DNA from 3 places in the Thauera butanivorans genome. Region 2 is predicted to be linked to each of the others. Evidence: predicted binding sites of a transcription regulator. Region 2 holds the regulator's gene; each other region holds the start of a gene.
What was found. Region 2 encodes sigma-54, which starts transcription at its own class of promoters, with help from an activator protein. Its sites were predicted from a motif close to TGGCACGCTTNCTGCTNA; they were not measured.
Positions count from the first base shown of each region.

Region 1: ACNQFN_RS04180 (PEP-CTERM sorting domain-containing protein) is a predicted target of sigma-54. The motif match lies at 4,031-4,048, and genes of this name have one in related genera.
Region 3: nirB (nitrite reductase large subunit NirB) is a predicted target of sigma-54. The motif match lies at 2,382-2,399, and genes of this name have one in related genera.

Region 1 covers NZ_CP183038.1:868,184-874,720, reverse strand. Annotated here, with positions in the region: gene ACNQFN_RS04195 (acyl-CoA dehydrogenase) at 1-483, opposite strand, end outside; gene ACNQFN_RS04190 (TetR/AcrR family transcriptional regulator) at 526-1,203, opposite strand; gene ACNQFN_RS04185 (ABCB family ABC transporter ATP-binding protein/permease) at 1,346-3,160, shown strand; gene ACNQFN_RS04180 (PEP-CTERM sorting domain-containing protein) at 3,222-3,995, opposite strand; gene prsT (XrtA/PEP-CTERM system TPR-repeat protein PrsT) at 4,129-6,537, opposite strand, start outside.
Region 2 covers NZ_CP183038.1:696,207-702,743, reverse strand. Annotated here, with positions in the region: gene recA (recombinase RecA) at 28-1,068, shown strand; gene recX (recombination regulator RecX) at 1,089-1,538, shown strand; gene lptB (LPS export ABC transporter ATP-binding protein) at 1,525-2,247, shown strand; gene ACNQFN_RS03390 (RNA polymerase factor sigma-54) at 2,254-3,714, shown strand; gene hpf (ribosome hibernation-promoting factor, HPF/YfiA family) at 3,732-4,058, shown strand; gene ptsN (PTS IIA-like nitrogen regulatory protein PtsN) at 4,303-4,764, shown strand; gene hprK (HPr(Ser) kinase/phosphatase) at 4,761-5,708, shown strand; gene ilvA (threonine ammonia-lyase, biosynthetic) at 5,806-6,537, shown strand, end outside.
Region 3 covers NZ_CP183038.1:1,240,974-1,247,510, reverse strand. Annotated here, with positions in the region: gene nirB (nitrite reductase large subunit NirB) at 1-2,170, opposite strand, end outside; tRNA gene ACNQFN_RS05980 (tRNA-Leu) at 2,709-2,793, opposite strand; gene queA (tRNA preQ1(34) S-adenosylmethionine ribosyltransferase-isomerase QueA) at 2,904-3,962, shown strand; gene tgt (tRNA guanosine(34) transglycosylase Tgt) at 3,952-5,064, shown strand; gene yajC (preprotein translocase subunit YajC) at 5,157-5,480, shown strand; gene secD (protein translocase subunit SecD) at 5,608-6,537, shown strand, end outside.

The sequences.
Region 1 (6,537 bases), 170 kb from region 2:
GTGCTGCCACACTTCGAGCGGCATGTCCTGCCGCTGGGTGCAATCCCAGTCATCGGTCAGGCGGCACAGTTCCTCGACTTCGTTGTCGAGAAAGGCTTGCTCCTCCTCGCTCAGCCTGGGCCAGGGATAGCCGTCCAGCTTGCGCCAGTCCGGGTTGCCCTTGAAAAGCTCGCCCTCCCACCACACGGTGCCGGCTTCGAGCGCATCCTTCTCGGTCTGCGACATCGTCGGCAGGGCATTGCGGAAAGCCTTGAAGATCGGCGCCGTCACCCATTGGCGGCGCAGTGAATCGACCAGGAAGACGCTCATCGCCCCCGCATAGAGCGCCAGCACCAGCAAGGTCAGCAGCACCGGCCAGTCGCCGGCCCAGCCCAATGCCGCGATCCACACCAGCCCCGCCAGCAGCCAGGCAAAAAGTGGCGCTCGCCCGTAGGCGAGCGCACCTGCCAAGGGAGGGAGGCAAACCAGTAGCAACCAGACCATCACGTTCTCCTCATGCCGGGCGCCGCCCCGGCCGTTCTCCAATCAATCCGTTGCCGCCGCGCCGAAGTCCGGCAGCGGGGCGCGCAAGCCACCGAGCAGGAAGCTCATCAGTCGCGGCCGCATCCGCGACGGCTCCTCTTCCGTGCAAGGCAGGCCTGCCGTCGCATAGACGCTTTCGATACCCGCGATCGCGAACGACATCGCCCCCATCATGTAGTGGAAGCGCCACATGATCTCGTCGCGCGGCACCCCCGGCAGCGCGCGGAAGAGCGCCCCCAGGAAGCGGTCCATCACCTCGGCGTATTCCTCGGCGAGGAACTGGCGCACGAAGGCGTTGGGTTCGTTGTAGGTGCGGCTGAGCAGGCGCATGAAAGTGTTGCCGCCATGCTCGGCGTCCGCGGCCAGTTCCAGTGCAGTGCCGAAGAAGGCCTCGACGATGCGGCTGGGCTTGACCGCCTCGCCGCCGGCTTCCGCCTCCAGACGATCGAGCGCTGCCAGCCGGGCCTCGTTCAATGCCGTCATGCGGCGGCGGAACACGGCCTGGATCAGCGCGTCCTTGCTGCCGAAGTGGTAATTCACCGCAGCCAGGTTGGCATTCGCAGCACCGGTGATCAGGCGCATCGACGTGCCTTCGAAGCCGTGCTCCATGAACAGCCGTTCGGCGGCATCGAGGATGCGATCGCGCGTTTCGGACTGCGGCAGGTGTGGCTCGGTGGACATCGGCGCCCTCAATTCAAACGATTGTTTTAATCATACGTTCAATTTATTTTGTGTCAAGCCCGATCCATCAACCGGCCTTCGGTTTGACTCGCCGCAGCCCGGGCAACAGAATCGCGCGCTTGCCGCCCATCCCGACGAAACCATGAGACGCTCCTCCGCCACCGCCCTGCCCGGCCCCGAACCCACCGAGCGCCATGACTGGCAGACGCTGAAAAGCCTGTTTCCCTTCATCTGGGCCTACAAGGGCAGGGTGATCTTCGCGCTCGGCTGTCTGCTGGCGGCCAAGGGCGCCAACGTGACGGTGCCGATCGTCTTCAAGCACCTGATCGACGACCTGAGCATCACGCGCGAACAGGCTTTCATCATCGTGCCCGCTTCGCTGCTGCTCGCCTATGGCGTGTTCCGCTTCTCGACCTCGCTGTTCACCGAACTGCGCGAAATCGTCTTCGCCCGCGTCACCCAGCAGGCGGTACGCGAGATTTCGCTGCGCGTGTTCCGCCATCTGCATGCGCTGTCGCTGCGCTTCCACCTGGAGCGCCAGACCGGCGGCCTGACGCGCGACATCGAGCGCGGCACCCGCTCGATCGGCTCGCTGATCAGCTACACGCTGTATTCGATCCTGCCGACGCTGATCGAGATCGGCCTCGTCATCGGCATCCTGCTGGTGCAGTACGACCCGGTGTTCGCGCTGATCACGCTGGCGGCGCTGGCGGCCTACGTCACCTTCACCGTCAAGGTCACCAACTGGCGCACGCTGCTGCGCCGGCGCACCAACGAACTCGACTCGGCCGCCAACGCGCGCGCGATCGACAGCCTGATCAACTTCGAGACAGTCAAGTACTTCAACAACGAGGAATTCGAGGCGCGCCGCTACGACGAACAGCTCGGCAAGTGGATGCAGGCCCAGATCACCAACCAGTATTCGCTGTCCGGCCTCAACATCGGCCAGGCGGCGATCATCGCGGTCGCCGTCACGGCGATGATGTGGCAGGCCGCGATCCGGGTGGCGAGCGGCGAGATGACGATCGGCGACATCGTGCTGGTGAACGCCTTCCTGATCCAGCTCTACATTCCGCTGAACTTCCTCGGCGTGATCTACCGCGAAATCCGCCAGGCGCTGACCGACATCGAACGCATGTTCGGGCTGATGAACCAGCACCGCGAAATCGCCGACGCACCGGATGCGCTCACGCTGCCCCCCGGTCCGGCGAGCGTGCGCTTCGAGGGCGTCGGCTTCGCCTACGACGCCAAGCGCCCGATCCTGTTCGACCTCGGCTTCGACATTCCCGCCGGCAGCACGGTGGCGGTCGTCGGCCATTCCGGCTCGGGCAAATCGACCCTGGCGCGCCTGCTGTACCGCTTCTACGACGTGCAGCAGGGCGCGATCCGGGTCAATGGCCACGACATCCGCCAGTTGTCGCAGGACAGCCTGCGCGCGGCGATCGGCATCGTGCCGCAGGATACGGTGCTGTTCAACGACACCCTGTTCTACAACATCCAGTACGGCCGCCCGGGCGCAAGCCGGGAAGAAGTCGAAGCCGCCGCGCGTGCCGCCCAGTTGGAAAACTTCATCCGCCAGTTGCCGGACGGCTACGAAACCCGCGTCGGCGAGCGCGGCCTGAAACTGTCGGGCGGCGAAAAACAGCGCGTCGCGATCGCCCGCGCGCTGCTGAAGAACCCCGCGATCCTGATCTTCGACGAAGCCACCTCGGCGCTGGACTCCAGGACCGAGAAAGCCATCCAGGCCCAGATCGAACGCGCCGCCGAAGGCCGCACCGCGCTCGTCATCGCCCACCGGCTGTCGACGATCATGGATGCGGACGAAATCATCGTGCTCGACGGCGGCCGCATCGTCGAACGCGGACGGCACGGCGCCCTGCTGGCAAGCGGCGGCGCCTACGCGCAGATGTGGCTGCTGCAGCAGGAGGAGGCCGCCACGGACGCCACGCCCGGCTGAGCACAGGCGAAAAAAAACGGCGCCTTTCGGCGCCGCACTTGGCAAAAGATCCGCCCGAGCTTCAGGCCGCGTTCTTGCGGCGGCGCATGCCGACCATGCCGAGCAGGGCAATGCCGGCCAGTGCCAGCGAACCGGGCTCGGGCACGTTGCCACCGCCATTGTTGGGCTTGATCGTGCCGCCGACGCTGGCCAGCTTCAGGTAGTCGTATTTCCCGCACACCTGGTTTTTACCCGTTCCAGAGCATTTATCGAAACCGACTGCGGAACCATTTCTGATGTCTCCCGAATTCACGCCGGAGTTGGCCAGATACCCACCCGCCCCGATCAGCCAGAAGCTCGAATAGATGTCCCCCGCAGCCGTGCCCAGATCCTTGGTGGCGGTGCCGATGTTCGCGTAGTTGCCGATCAGCGTCCAGCCGCGGCTGGTGAGGTTGGCAAACGTACCGCCATCGAGAGACTGGGTTGCCGTCAGCGAACCGAAGCCGGTAAACGCCATGACGAAAATGTCGGAATCGGTGGTGGCGAAGCCCGCCCTGACGCTCTCCAGCCGGACCGCTTCGTCGAAGCTCAGCAGCGCGACCTCGAATCCGTCCTTGTTGTCGAGCGCATGCTGATTGCCGGTCGCGGACTCCCCGCCAACGCCGATGCCATTGCCCGCCCAGTATCCGACCGAGGTCTTGTAGATATCCGAGGTATTGCCCGTAGCCTTCCAGCCCGTCACCTGGGGCTCGTTGGCGGCGGAGTTGGTCAGGTTCCAGTTGGTCGCCGCCATCGCGGAGAGCGAAGCGGCACACAGAGCGATGGCAAGAGCGGACTTCGAAATTATCGTTTTCATGGTCATTCCTTAAATTGGCTTGCTTTTTTGCCTTTTCAGCAAAAAACGAGCCAATCTTCTTCGCACCATATTTATCAATTAGTTACATAATTCGGCAGGGATACCCGCAGCACGTGCGTCAATTTTTCCGACACTATCCGAGCTGCTCCAGCAGCTTTCTGGCCTCCCCGGCCCAGGAGGCAGCCGGAGACGCCTTCAATGCGAACTGCAGCTCGGCCCGGGCTTCCTGTGCCCGTCCCAGCTTCGCCAGCACATAGCCGAGATGCCAGCGGATCTCGGGATCTTCCGGCGCGCGCAGGCGAGCATCGCGCAAGTGGCGCATGGCCTCGTCGAAGCGGCCGGCCTGCGCCAGCGCCCAACCCAGGGTATCGGCGATGCCGACGTTCCCCGGTTCCAGAGCCAAGGCCTGCTCCGCCAGGCGCACCGGGTCGCCCTCGCCCTGCACCAGCAGCACGTTTGCCAGATTGTTGAGGACGTTCGCCCCGGCCCGGCCCTCGGCCACCAGCTTCTCGTACTCCTCCCGCGCGGCCTTCCAGTTGCCATCGCGCATCCAGAGTTCGGCCAGCATTTCCCGCACGCTCGCTTCCTCGCCCCGCTTCTCCTCCAGCCAGCGCCTCAGCACCGGCACGGCAGATTTCGGCTCGCCCTGCAGCACGGCAACGCTGGCGCGGCGCTGGAGCACATCGAACGAGGGCTGAAGCTCGAAGGCGTCGCGGTACAGCTGCGCTGCTTCGGCGAGGCGCTTGCGGCGCACCGCGAGATCTCCCGCCAGGCGCAGGCCGCTCGCACTGGCCGGATGCTCCTTGCGCAGCGCCGCCACCAGGCCGTCGATCGTCGCCGGCTCCACGCCCGGATCGGCAAGGGCCGCCTCCGTTTCCAGCACCATCGCAGCCTCGTCCCCGGGCCTGCCCTGCAGCGCCTTCTGCGCGGCATAGCTCGCCCCCGAGGGATTGGCCGCCCGGAGTTGGAGATAGCCGATGCTCACCAGCCGCGATACGTCGTATTCGGCAAGCACGGTCATTTCGCGCAAGGTCTGCCGGGCCGCCTTGTTGTCGCCGATGTCGATCTGCGCCTCGGCCAGCGTGGCCAGCACCAGCAGGTCGGAACCCCACTGCGGCGCCAGGGCCTTCGCCGCATCGAGGGCGCCCGCCTTATCGCCGGCCGCCGCCCTCGCCTTGACCAGCGCCACCCCGAAGCGCGGGTCCCGCGGGCGTTCGGCCACCGCCTTCTCGAACCAGCGAATCGCCTCGCCGATATTGCCGACCCCCTGTTCGAGCATGCCCGACTCATACATGGCCACGGTGTCGTTGCGGTTCTGCTTCAGCATTGCGGCATAGGTGCGGCGCGCCTCGTCGAGGCGCCCTTCCGCAACGTCGAGACGCGCCATGTTCAGGCGCGCAGGCATGAAGTTCGCGTCGCTCGCCAGCGCCGCCGCGTAGGCCTTGCGCCCTTCGACCGGATTTCCGCTGGCGACCTGGATGGCCCCCAGCAGATTCAGCACCGCGGGATTGCCGGGCGCGGCTTCGGCGGCACGCAGGGCGACGGCCAGCGCGGCCTTGCCTTCGCCTTGCCGCATCAAGGTGTTCGCAAGCGCGTTGGCGACGACGAAGTCGCCAGGCGTCTTGTCGAACACGGCCTGCAGGCTTTCGATCGCAGCCGCCGTGTCGCCACCGCCCAGGCGGCTGAATCCGAGTGCGGCCTGCGCCCCGACATCCCCGCCCTGCGCGGCCTTTTCGAGCAATTCACTCGCCTTGCCATAGCGCCGCTGGGCGAGGTTGACGCGCCCCAGCAACTGCAGCGCCTGCGGGTCTTCCGGCTGCAGCCGGAGCACATGCTCGAGCATGCCGGTCGCGCGTGCGTAGTCGCTCATGTCCAGATAGACCGAGGCCAGCAATTTGCGCGCGCCGAGATTGTTCGGGTAGCGGGAAACCGTCGTTTCGAGATACTTCTTGGCCTTCTCGAGCTGCCGTCCGGCGTGGTGCGCCAGCGCACCGACCATCAGCAGTTGCTCGTGGCCGGCAACCCATTCCGCGGGCAGGGCATCGACCAGGCCGCCCGCCTCTGCCAGGTGGCGTGCCGCCTCCGCACGCTTGCCCTGCCTGTCGGCGAGCAGGGCAAGCAGGTAGGACACCCGCGGCTCGATCGGCCCTGCCCCGATGGCGGCCAGCGCGGCCCGCGCTTCGTCATCACGCCCCAGGTCGACCAGGATGCCGGCCCGTGCGACGGCGGCATCGATCAGAGCGGGATCGAGCGCGATCGCGCGCTCGTAGTCCATCAGCGCCGTCGCCAGCTCGCCGGTGGCATGCGCCACCGAAGCACGCGCATTGAAGGCCATCGCGTATTCCGGGCCGTGCTCCACCGCCTGCTCCGCAAGCTGCCGTGCACGAGCCAGGTCTCCCCTTCCGATCAGCATCGGCACTTCCGCCGCAAGAGGGACGGGCGAAGCCGGATCGAGCGCACGTGCTTCGGCAAAGCTGCGCTCGGCCTCGGCACGCTGTCCCAGCGCGGCATGGGCCACGCCGCGCAGCGTCAGCACATCGAG
Region 2 (6,537 bases):
TCCGCCCATCACTCAGGAAAAGTTTTCATGGACGACAACAAGGCCAAGGCACTCGCCGCCGCGCTCTCGCAGATCGAAAAGCAGTTCGGCAAGGGCTCGATCATGCGCATGGGCGACGGCAACGTCGAGCGCGACATCCAGACCGTCTCCACCGGCTCGCTCGGCCTCGACATCGCACTCGGCCTCGGCGGCCTGCCGCGCGGCCGCGTGGTCGAGATCTACGGTCCTGAATCCTCCGGCAAGACCACGCTGACGCTGCAGGTCATCGCCGAGATGCAGAAGCTCGGCGGTACCGCCGCCTTCATCGACGCCGAGCATGCGCTCGACGTCGGCTACGCCGAGAAGCTCGGCGTCAATATCGAGGACCTGCTGATCTCGCAGCCCGACACCGGCGAACAGGCGCTCGAGATCGCCGACATGCTGGTGCGCTCGGGCGGCGTCGACATCGTCGTCGTCGACTCGGTCGCCGCGCTGACGCCCAAGGCCGAAATCGAAGGCGAGATGGGCGACCAGCTGCCCGGCCTGCAGGCCCGCCTGATGTCGCAGGCGCTGCGCAAGCTGACCGCCAACATCAAGCGCACCAACACGCTGGTGATCTTCATCAACCAGATCCGCATGAAGATCGGCGTCATGTTCGGCAGCCCCGAGACCACCACCGGCGGCAACGCGCTGAAGTTCTACGCCTCGGTGCGCATGGACATCCGCCGCACCGGCACGATCAAGAAGGGCGACGAGGTGGTCGGCTCCGAGACCCGCGTCAAGGTCGTCAAGAACAAGGTCTCACCGCCGTTCAAGGAAGCGCACTTCGACATCCTGTACGGCGAAGGCATCTCGCGCGAAGGCGAGATCATCGACCTCGGCGTGGTGCACAAGATCGTCGACAAGTCCGGCGCATGGTATTCCTACAACGGCGACAAGATCGGCCAGGGCAAGGACAACTCGCGCGAGTTCCTGCGCAACAACCCGGCGCTGGCACGCGAGATCGAGAACAAGGTCCGTGCCGCCGTCAGCCTGCCCGAAATGCCGTCGGGCGGCGCAGCCCCGGCCGTCGCGGCGGACGAGGCCTGACAGGGACACCAGCGGCTGCCATGGCTGAACCGAGCCTGCGCGAACGCGCCCTGCGCCACCTCGCCCGCCGCGACCACTCTCGCGCCGAACTGGCGAAGAAGCTCGCGGCCTACGGCGACGAGGACGAGATCCGGGCGGTGATCGAACGCATGGGCGAGCTCGGCCTGCAGTCCGACGAACGCTTCGCCCAGGCTTTCGTGCGCAGCAAGGCGGCGCGCTTCGGCGCCAGCCGCCTGCGCAGCGAAATGGCGCGGCGTGGCCTCGACCGTGACCTGGTCGACGAGGCAATCGCCAGCGAATGTGCAGAATCGGAATCGGAGCGTGCGCGCAGCGTGCTGCGCAGCCGCTTCACCACGCCGCCCGCCGATGCCCGCGAATGGGCGCGGCAGGCGCGCTTCCTGCAAACCCGCGGCTTCGCACCCGACCTGATCCGCAAGCTGCTGAAAGAGCCCCACGATGAGTCTGCTTAAGGTCGCTGGCCTGCAAAAGCGCTACAAGGCACGCACCGTCGTACATGACGTCGGTTTCGAAGTCGGCTCGGGCGAGGTCGTCGGCCTGCTCGGCCCCAACGGCGCCGGCAAGACCACCTGCTTCTACATGATCGTCGGCCTGGTGCGCGCCGACGGCGGCCAGATCGGCCTCGACGGCAAGGACCTGACCCACCTGCCGATCCACGCCCGGGCGCGGCTGGGCCTGTCCTACCTGCCGCAGGAAATGAGCGTGTTCCGCAAGCTCACCGTGGCCGAGAACATCCGCGCCGTGCTGGAGCTTCAGGGGCTCGAGAACCGCCAGGTGGACGAGCGCCTGCAGGAGCTGCTCGAAGAGCTCGGCATCAGCCATCTGCGCGACAACACCGCCATCTCGCTGTCGGGCGGCGAGCGCCGCCGCTGCGAGATCGCGCGCGCGCTGGCCACCGACCCGCGCCTGATCCTGCTCGACGAGCCCTTCGCCGGCGTCGATCCGATCGCGGTGATCGACATCCAGAAGATCATCCGCTTCCTCAAGGAACGCGGCATCGGCGTGCTGATCACCGACCACAACGTCCGCGAGACGCTCGGCATCTGCGACCGCGCCTACATCATCAGCGAAGGCCGCGTGCTCGCCAGCGGCCAGCCGGGCGAGATCATCGCCAACGAAAAAGTCCGCCAGGTCTACCTCGGCGAGCATTTCCGCCTCTAGTCCAGGATGAAACCCAGTCTCCAGCTCAAGCTTTCCCAGCACCTCACGCTGACGCCGCAACTGCAGCAGTCGATCAAGCTGCTGCAGTTGTCGACGATCGAGCTGAACCAGGAGATCGAGCGCTTCCTGCTCGAGAATCCGATGCTGGAGCGCGAGGAATTCGACGAGCCGCCGCCCAGGCTCGAACCCTCAACCAGTTCCTCGCCGGCCGAGCGCGAGCGTGAACAGCAGCGCGAAGCCGACACCGACGGGGGCGGCGACGGCGACAACGGCGGTACAGCCGAGCGCGAAGGCGGCGACGAAGGCATCGACTGGTCGAACGTCGGCACCGGCACCTCGGCCAAGCGCGACGATGACGACGACGTCGACTTCCAGGAAATCCAGGCCGCCGAGCTGTCGCTGCGCGAACACCTCGACCAGCAGGTCGCGCTGTCGCCGCTGAACGACCTCGACCGCGCACTGGTGCGCTTCATCATCGAAGCGCTCGACGACGACGGCTACCTGTACCAGCCGCTCGAGGAACTGCTCGAACTGCTGCCGCCCGAGCTCGAGATCGACCTCGACGATCTGTCGATCGCGCTGCGCCACGTGCAGAACCTCGACCCGGCGGGCATCGGCGCCCGCACGCCGCAGGAGTGCCTGGCGCTGCAGCTGCGCGCGATGCCCGAAAGCTCGATCCAGATGCTGGCGCTCGAGATCGTCGACGGGCACCTCGAACTGCTGGCCGAACGCAACTTCGTCCGCCTGAAGAAGCTGACCGGCTGCAACGACGACGAACTGCGCGCCGCGCACGCCCTGATCTGCAGCCTGGACCCGCATCCCGGCCTGCGCCACTCGGCTTCCGAAACGCGCTACGTGCTGCCCGACGTCGTCGTGCGCAAGGTCCGCGGGCGCTGGAGCGTGAGCCTGAACCAGGAGGCGATGCCGCGCCTGCGCGTCAATCGCCTGTACGCCAGCCTGCTGCAGCAGAACAGGGGACAGGGCGGCGGACTCACCGGCCAGCTCCAGGAGGCACGCTGGCTGATCAAGAACGTGCAGCAGCGCTTCGACACCATCCTGCGCGTGTCCCAGGCCATCGTTGACCAGCAAAGACAGTTCTTCGATCATGGTGACGTGGCGATGAGGCCACTGACCCTCCGGGAGATCGCAGACCAGCTCGAGCTGCACGAATCCACCGTATCACGCGTCACCACGCAGAAGTACATGGCGACACCGCGTGGCGTGTTCGAACTCAAGTATTTCTTTGGCAGCCACGTTTCCACCGACACCGGCGGAGCAGCTTCCTCAACGGCAATCCGCGCACTGATCCGCCAGCTGGTGGACGCAGAGGACAGGAAGAAACCCTTGTCCGACGCACGAATTGCAGAAGTTCTGGGCCAGCAGGGTATCGTGGTCGCACGTCGCACCATCGCGAAATACCGCGAATCACTCAATATCCCGCCGGTCAGTTTGCGCAAATCGATCTGACAACAACAGGAGTTAGCATGAATCTCAACATCACCGGGCGCCACGTCGAAGTCACGCCGGCCATTCGCGACTACGTCGGCGCCAAGCTCGACCGCGTCATCCGCCACTTCGACAACGTCACCAGCGTGGCGGTGATCCTCTCGGTCGAAAAGCTGCAGCAGAAGGCCGAAGTCACGCTGCACGTGCGCGGCAAGGACATTTTCGTCGAAAGCGAGGATACCGACCTGTACGCCGCCATCGACGCGATGGCCGACAAGCTCGATCGCCAGGTCCAGAAGTACAAGCAGAAAATGGCCGACCACAACCACGAAGCCCTGAAGCACCAGGCGCCGCCCGAGGCCTGATACCGGCTTGCATTCGAAGCGAGGACAAGACGCGAAGCCGCAGACGGTGCTCATTGCACGGCAAGGCTGGGCAACGCGGTCATCGCTTCGAAGGCGAACCGGTGGATCGTCTCTTGCGGCTTTCCTTCCGGGGTGTGGTTATAATGCGCGCGTTTATCAAGACGCGGCTTCAACGCACCCCGGTCCAACCCCCGTCGCCCAACGTGGCGCCAGCGGTAACGGCGCTGCGCAAGCTCCATAGCGAATGAGCCTGATATCTCAACTCCTGCCACTGTCGAACGTGGTGGTCGATCTGGACGCCAGCAGCAAGAAGCGCGTCTTCGAACAAGCAGGCCTGCTGTTCGAGAACAACCAAGGCATCGCCCAGAGCCTCGTATTCGACAGCCTGTTCGCCCGCGAACGGCTCGGCTCCACCGGCCTCGGCCAGGGTATCGCCATTCCCCACGGCCGCATCAAGGGCCTCAAGGACGCGGCGGGCGCCTTTCTCCGCCTGGCGGCGCCGGTTCAGTTCGATTCGCCCGACGGCAAGCCGGTCAGCATGCTGTTCGTGCTGCTGGTGCCCGAACAGGCCAACGAGACCCATCTGCAGCTGTTGTCCGAACTGGCGCAGATGTTCAGCGACCGCGAATTCCGCGAGGCCCTGCTGGACGCACCCGACGCCGCGCACATCCACAAGCTGTTCGTGAACTGGGGCGCCGATGAATGAGGCAGACCAGCGTCGCGCGGCTGTTCGAGGCTGAACGGGAGCTCCTTCAGCTCAGCCATGTCAGCGGACGGCTGGATGCCGTGCTGGCGGTGGCCGAAGAACGGATCTGGCCGGCCGACCTCGTCGGCCACCTGAACCTGATCCATCCTTCCCGGCTGCAGATCGTCGGCGCCGCCGAACTGGCCTGGGCCCAGCGCCAGACCACCGACAAGGTCGCCCACCACCTCAACGAGATCCTGTCCAGCCAGCCGCCGGCGATCATCGTCGCCGACGGCTGCGCGGTGTCGAACATCATCCGCGGCGTCTGCGAAGCGCACGACGTCGCGCTCTTCACCACCCCCCAGCCTTCGGCCAGCGTCATCGACCAGCTGCGGCTCTACCTGTCGCGCGAGCTGGCCGAGAAGATCTCGCTGCACGGCGTCTTCATGGACGTGCTCGGCGTCGGCGTGCTGATCACCGGCGACTCCGGCGCGGGGAAATCCGAGCTCGCGCTCGAGTTGATCTCGCGCGGCCACGGCCTGGTCGCCGACGACGTCGTCGAGTTCTCGCGCATCGCCCCGACCGTGCTGGAGGGCCGCTGTCCGCCGATGCTGCAGGACTTCATCGAAGTCCGCGGCCTCGGCATCCTCAACATCCGCACCATCTTCGGCGAGACCGCCTGCCGCCGGAAGATGCGCCTGCGCCTGGTCTGCCATCTCGAACGCCGCCAGCCCGGCGACGGCGACCCGAGCCGGCTGCCGGTGCAGCAGGAAGTGAAGGACATCCTCGGCGTCAAGGTCATGCGCGTGGTGCTGCCCGTCGCCGCGGGCCGCAACCTCGCGGTGCTGCTCGAAGCCGCCGTGCGCTCGACCATCCTGCAGTTGCGCGGCATCGACGCGATGCAGGAATTCATCGACCGCCAGATGCAGGCGATGAGCGCCGCCGACGGCGACGGCGCGGCGTAAGCACGCCCCGGCCGGCAAGCGGCCTATCGGCGGTGCTATTGCCGCAGTGCCGCATCGGCTGCTAACCTCGACGGCTTTGCTGCCCCGCGAGCCTTCGATGAGCACCCCCACGGATTACCTCGAGCGCATTCTCAACGCCCACGTCTACGACGTCGCCGTCGAGACGCCGCTCGATCTCGCCGCCAACCTGTCCGCGCGCGTGCATAACCGCATCCATCTCAAGCGCGAGGACATGCAGCCGGTGTTCAGCTTCAAGATCCGCGGCGCCTACAACAAGATGGCGCGGCTGTCGCCGCAGGCCCTGAAGCGCGGCGTCATCTGCGCCTCGGCCGGCAACCACGCCCAAGGCGTCGCCTTGTCGGCGGCACGGCTCGGCACCCGCGCCGTCATCGTGATGCCCAGCACCACGCCCCAGATCAAGATCGACGCGGTCAAGGCGCGCGGCGGCGAAGTCGTGCTCGCCGGCGAATCCTATTCCGACGCCTACGCCCATGCGCAGGAACTGGAAAAGAGCGAGAAGCTGACTTTCGTCCATCCCTACGACGACCCGGACGTCATCGCCGGCCAGGGCACGATCGGCATGGAGATCCTGCGCGCCCATGCCAGGCCCATCCATGCCATCTTCTGTGCGGTCGGCGGCGGCGGACTGCTCGCCGGCGTGGCGGCCTACGTCAAGCGGGTGCGCCCGGAGACGAAGATCATCGGCGTCGAGACCGTCGACGCCGACGCGATGACGCAGTCGCTCGCCACCGGCAAGCGCGTGGCACTGGAACAGGTCGGCCTGTTCGCCGACGGCACCGCGGTCAAGCAGGTCGGCGCCGAGACCTTC
Region 3 (6,537 bases), 540 kb from region 2:
CGGTCTTGTCGAGATCGCTGGCGATCAGCTCGGCGTGGCGCGGCTTCATGCCGCCGTTGCCGCAGACGTAGAGGTTCCAGCCGCGCTCGGTGGCAATGATGCCGACGTCCTTGCCCTGCGCCTCTGCGCATTCGCGGGTGCAGCCGGAGACGCCGAACTTGATCTTGTGCGGTGCGCGCAGGCCCTTGTAGCGGTTCTCCAGTTCGACCGCCAAGCCCACCGAGTCCTGCACGCCGTAGCGGCACCAGGTCGAGCCGACACAGCTCTTCACCGTGCGCAGCGACTTGCCGTAGGCATGGCCGGATTCGAAGCCGGCGGCGATCAGCTCTTCCCAGATCAACGGCAACTGCTCGACACGGGCGCCGAACAGGTCCACCCGCTGGCCACCGGTGATCTTGGTGTAGAGGCCGTACTTCTTCGCCACCTGGGCGACTGCGATCAAGCCGTCGGGCGTCACCTCGCCACCGGGCATGCGCGGCACCACCGAGTAGCTGCCGTCCTTCTGGATGTTGCCGAGGAAGTAGTCGTTGCTGTCCTGCAGGCTGGCAAGCTCGCCCTTGAGCACGAAGTCGTTCCAGCACGAGGCGAAGATCGAGGCCGCGGTCGGCTTGCAGATGTCGCAGCCCAGACCGCGGCCGTGGCGGGCGAGCAGTTCATCGAAGCTGCGGATCCCGCCGACGCGCACCAGGTGATACAGTTCCTGGCGCGAATGGGGGAAATGCTCGCACAGGTGGTCGGTTACCGCCATGCCGAGCTTGGCCATTTCGGCCTTCATGATCTGCGTCACCAGCGGCACGCAGCCGCCGCAGGTGGCGCCGGCCTGGGTGCAGGCCTTGATCTCGCCGATGCTGGTTGCGCCCTCGGCCACCGCAGTGCAGATCTGCTCCTTGCTGACGTTGTTGCACGAGCAGATCTGCGCACTGTCGGGCAGCTCATGCGCACCGAGGCCGGGCCGGGCCTTGCCGTCCCCTGCCGGCAGGATCAGGAACTCCGGAGCCTCCGGCAGCGCGATGCCGTTCAGGGCCATCTGCAGCAGGGTGCCATATTCGTCGGCATTGCCCACCAGCACTGCGCCGAGCAGGTGCTTGCCGTCGGCGCTGACGACGATCTTCTTGTAGATCTGCTTGCATTCGTCGGTATAACGGAAGCTGCGACAGCCCGGCGTCCGACCGTGGGCGTCGCCGATGCTGGCCACATCGACCCCCATCAGCTTGAGCTTGGTGCTCATGTCGGCGCCGGCGAAAACCGCCCCGGCCTCACCCGCAAGCTGGCGCGCGGCAATACGCGCCATCTCGTAGCCTGGCGCGACCAGACCGAAAGTCTGGTCGCGCCAGGCCGCGCATTCGCCGATGGCGTAGATGTCCGGGTCGCTGGTGCGACACTGGTCGTCGATCGCGATACCGCCGCGGGCGCCGACCGCGAGCGCATTCTGGCGCGCCAGTTCGTCGCGCGGGCGGATGCCGGCGGAGAACACGATCATGTCGGTTTCCAGATGGCTGCCATCAGCGAACACCATCCGGTGGCGGGCCTGGCGGCCGTCGGTGATCTCCAGGGTGTTGCGCTCGGTATGCACCTGCACGCCCAGCGCCTCGATCTTGCTGCGCAGGATGCGCCCGCCATCGTCGTCGACCTGCACCGCCATCAGCCGCGGCGCAAACTCGACCACATGGGTCTCCAGGCCAAGGTCGCGCAAGGCCTTGGCACACTCCAGGCCAAGCAGCCCACCGCCCACCACGACGCCCTTGCGCGAGATCGCGCTGGCCTCCTTCATCGCCTCGAGGTCCTCGATCGTGCGATAGACGAAACATTGCCCACGGTCGCTACCCTTGACCGGCGGCACGAAAGGATAGGACCCGGTGGCCAGCACCAGCTTGTCGTAGGAGAGGGTGACACCGTCCTGCGTCGTCACCGTTTTCGCGCGGCGATCGATGGCCGCCGCACGGCTGTTCAGACGCAGATCGAAGCCGGTGTCGGCGAAAAAACCGGGCTCGACCAGCGACAGGTCTTCCGCCGTCTTGCCGGCAAAGAAATCCGACAGATGTACGCGGTCGTAAGCCGTACGCGGCTCCTCGCCCAACACGGTGACGTCGGCTGCCGGAAACTGCAACTGCCGGAGCGCTTCGAGGAACTTGTGGCCGACCATACCGTGGCCAACGAGAACGATCTTCATGCGGGTATCACTCATTCGGGCCCCGGGAGGCTGGCGATACCGGCGCAGCGGATTCGACCCGGCGCAAGCATGAAGACCTCCGCGGAACGCGGTTCGAAATCAGATGGATTCCGTGGCCGACACGGACCGAAGCAGGGCCATGTCCACCAGCATCCACCGTCATTGGCGGAGGTTCTCGCTCGCAGCGCCGTTGCTGGCGAGCAATGGCTATAAAGCAGGTCTCGTGCCAGTAATGAAATCAGGGAGAAATGAGCGTGTTTCCGGGGAGCAAGGGCTCAGGCCGCCCACGACCGACGCACTACAACGGTGCCCGGATCACCAGAATGGTGCCTGGGGTCGCTCGATGGCAGGTGCATGCCGCTCGAGATTGAGCGCCATGACATCCTCGCGCCTGCAGCGAATGCCGCCGAAGCGCTGTGGTACCAGATATGGGCCAGAGGAGGAGGAAACCGGGCTTGGTGCTGCAAACTTGCAGCAAAAACTCTAGAATGGCCGGCTTTCGCCGTGCCGGAGTCAGGCAGCCCTTTGATTTCATTCATGGTGCCGGGAGTGGGACTCGAACCCACACACCTTGCGGCGGCGGATTTTGAATCCGCTGCGTCTACCGATTCCGCCATCCCGGCAAGGAAGGCGCGCATTATCCACGAATACTGCTCGCCGCGGCAAGCAGGACGCCGAGGGCCGAGCGCAGGCTGCGCCTGCAGCCTTCCATTCAACATCATCCCCTGATCACATGCAGCTCACGCTGAACGATTTCGACTATCCCCTGCCGCCGGAACTGATCGCCCAGGCGCCGCTCGCCGAGCGCAGCGCAAGCCGCCTGCTGGTCGTGCCCGCGGACAAGGACGTGCCCCTTCTCGATCGCCACTTTGCCGATCTGCCCGAGCTGATCGGCCCGAACGACCTGCTGGTGTTCAACGACACCCGCGTGATCCATGCCCGCCTGCACGGCGTCAAGGCCAGCGGCGGCCAGGTCGAAGTGCTGATCGAGCGCGCCGTCGGCCCGCACGAAGCGCTCGCCCAGGTACGCGCGAGCAAGTCGCCCAGAACCGGCAGCACGCTGCGCCTGGCCGATGCCTTCGAGGTCGAGGTGCTCGGCCGCGCCGGCGAGTTCTACCACCTGCGCTTTCCCGCCGGCGAAGGCCTGTTCGAATTGCTGGAACGCCACGGCAAGCTGCCGCTGCCGCCCTACATCCAGCGCGCCGCCGGTGACGACGACGAAAGCCGCTACCAGACCGTGTTCGCGCGCGAGCCCGGCTCGGTCGCCGCACCGACTGCCGGCCTGCATTTCGACGAAGCCACCCTCGCCCGCCTCGCGGCAAAGGGCGCGCGCTGCGCCTGGCTGACGCTGCACGTCGGCGCCGGCACCTTCCAGCCGGTGCGCGTCGACGACCTCGGTCAACACCGCATGCACCGCGAGCGCTACGTGATCCCGCAGCAGACGGTCGATGCCATCGCGGCCGCCCGCACCGCCGGCGGCCGCGTCATCGCCGTCGGCACCACCAGCATGCGGGCGCTGGAGGCCGCTGCGCAGGACGGCCCGCTCACCGCCGGCAGCGGCGAGACCGAGATATTCATCCTGCCCGGCTTCCACTTCCAGGTCGTCGATGCGCTCATCACCAATTTCCACCTGCCCAAGTCCACGCTGTTGATGCTCGTCTCCGCCTTCGCCGGCATGGACGAGATCCGCCGTGCCTACGCCCACGCCATCGCCCGGCGCTACCGCTTCTTTAGCTACGGCGACGCGATGTTCCTCACCCGCAACGAAAACGCCGAACACGATGCAGTTTGAACTCCTCACCACCGACGGCGGCGCCCGCCGCGGCCGCCTGACGCTGAACCACGGCACGGTCGAAACACCGGTCTTCATGCCGGTGGGCACCTACGGCACGGTCAAGGCGATGACGCCGTCCATGCTCGCCGACATCGGCGCGCAGATCTGCCTCGGCAACACCTTCCACCTGTGGCTGCGCCCGGGGCTGGACATCATCCGCGCGCACGAGGGCCTGCACCGCTTCATGGCCTGGGACAAGCCCATCCTCACCGACTCGGGCGGCTTCCAGGTCTTCAGCCTGGGCGCGCTGCGCAAGATCAGCGAGGAAGGAGTGAAGTTCGCCAGCCCGATCGACGGCGCAAAGCTGTTCCTGACGCCGGAAATCTCGATGCAGATCCAGGCCGTGCTGAACTCGGACATCGTCATGATCTTCGACGAATGCACGCCCTACCCCGCCAGCCGCGACGAGGCGGCGAAGTCGATGCGGCTGTCGCAGCGCTGGGCGCGCCGCTCGCGCGACGAGTTCGACCGCCTCGAGAACCCCAACGCCCTGTTCGGCATCGTCCAGGGCGGCATGTACGAGGACCTGCGCGACGAATCGCTCGGCGCGCTGGAAGACATCGGCTTCCACGGCTTCGCCATCGGCGGGCTGTCGGTTGGCGAGCCGAAGGAAGACATGGCGCGCATCCTCGCCCACACCGCGCCGCGCCTGCCGAAGCACAAGCCGCGCTACCTGATGGGCGTGGGCACGCCCGAGGACATCGTCGAAGGCGTGGCCGCCGGCATCGACATGTTCGACTGCGTGATGCCGACCCGAAACGCACGCAACGGCTGGCTGTTCACCCGCTACGGCGACGTCAAGATCAAGAATGCGGTGCACAAGGCCGACCCCCGCCCGCTCGATCCATCCTGCGACTGCTATACCTGCCGCAACTTCAGCCGCGCCTACCTGCACCACCTGCACCGTACCGGCGAGATTCTCGGCAGCATGCTCAACACGGTGCACAACCTGCGCTACTACCAGACCTTGACGGCCGAACTGCGCGAAGCCATCGCCGGCCAGGCTTTCGAGGCCCATGTGCGCCGCTTCCGCGAGGAACGCGCACGAGGCGCGCATTGAACCCCGCGCGCCCGGCAACGTCTCACCCGGCCGGAGCACTCGCCGGCAACTGCTATAATCGAGCGCTTTTTCGCTAACCCGGAGTAACCAACGTGCTGATTTCCAATGCCTATGCCCAAGCTGCGGGCAGCGACCCGACCGGCGGCCTGATGGGCCTGCTGCCCCTGATCCTGATGTTCGTGGTGCTGTGGTTCCTGATGATCCGCCCGCAGATGAAGCGCGCCAAGGAACACAAGGCCATGGTCGAAGCCCTGGCCAAGGGTGACGAAGTCATCACCGGTGGCGGCATCGCCGGCCGCGTGACCGAAGTCGGTGACAGCTTCGTGCAGGTCGAAGTGGCTGCCAACACCGTGATCGCGGTGCAGAAGCAGGCCGTCGCCTCCGTGCTGCCCAAGGGCACCCTGAAGTCCCTTTGATCCCATTTGCCGTGGAGCCGGGTGTCCTCCCCAGAGGCTTGCCCGGTTTTGCGCAATCCCGGCTGCCCCGCCCGCCACCGCCCCAGGCGATGGTCGCGGCCCGGCACCATACTGTCTGCCGCCGACGATGAATCGCTATCCCCTCTGGAAGAACCTCATGATCGGCCTCGTGCTGTTGTGGGGTCTGATCTACACCTTGCCCAACTTCTACGGCGAGGTTCCCGCAGTCCAGGTGTCCAGCGCCAAGGCCACGCTGAGGCTCGACCCCGCTGCCGCCTCCGATCGCGTCGCCAATGCGCTGAAGGACGCCGGCATCGAACACGACGGCATCTTCTCCGACGCCGGCAGCGTGCGTGCCCGCTTCGCCAGCACCGACATCCAGCTGCGCGCCAAGGACGTCATCGAGCGCGCCTTCAACCCGGACGCCGAAGACCCGTCCTACGTCGTCGCGCTGAACCTGCTGCCGGCCTCGCCCGCCTGGTTGACCGCGATCCACGCGCTGCCGATGTACCTCGGCCTCGACCTGCGCGGCGGCGTGCATTTCCTGCTCGAAGTGGACATGCCGGGCGCGCTGACCAAGCGCCTCGACTCCACCACCGGCGACCTGCGCACGCTGATGCGCGACAAGAACGTCCGTCACGCCGGCATCAGCCGCGAAGGCAACACCGTCGTCATCCGCTTCCGCGAGGCCGCCCAGCGCGAGGCCGGCCGCCGAGCCATCCAGGACAACACCGCCGATCTGCAACTGAGCGACCGCGACGCCGGCGCCGACGACCTGCGCCTGGTCGCCACGCTGACGCCGCAGGCGCAGCAGACGATGCGCGATTTCGCCATCAAGCAGAACATCACCACGCTGCACAACCGCATCAACGAACTCGGCGTCGCCGAGCCGGTGATCCAGCAGCAGGGCGCGGATCGCATCGTCGTCCAGCTGCCGGGCGTGCAGGACGTGGCCAAGGCCAAGGACATCCTCGGCCGCACCGCGACGCTGGAAGTGCGCATGGTGGACGACACCCCCGGCGCGCTCGAATCGGCACTGGCGGGCAACATCCCCTTC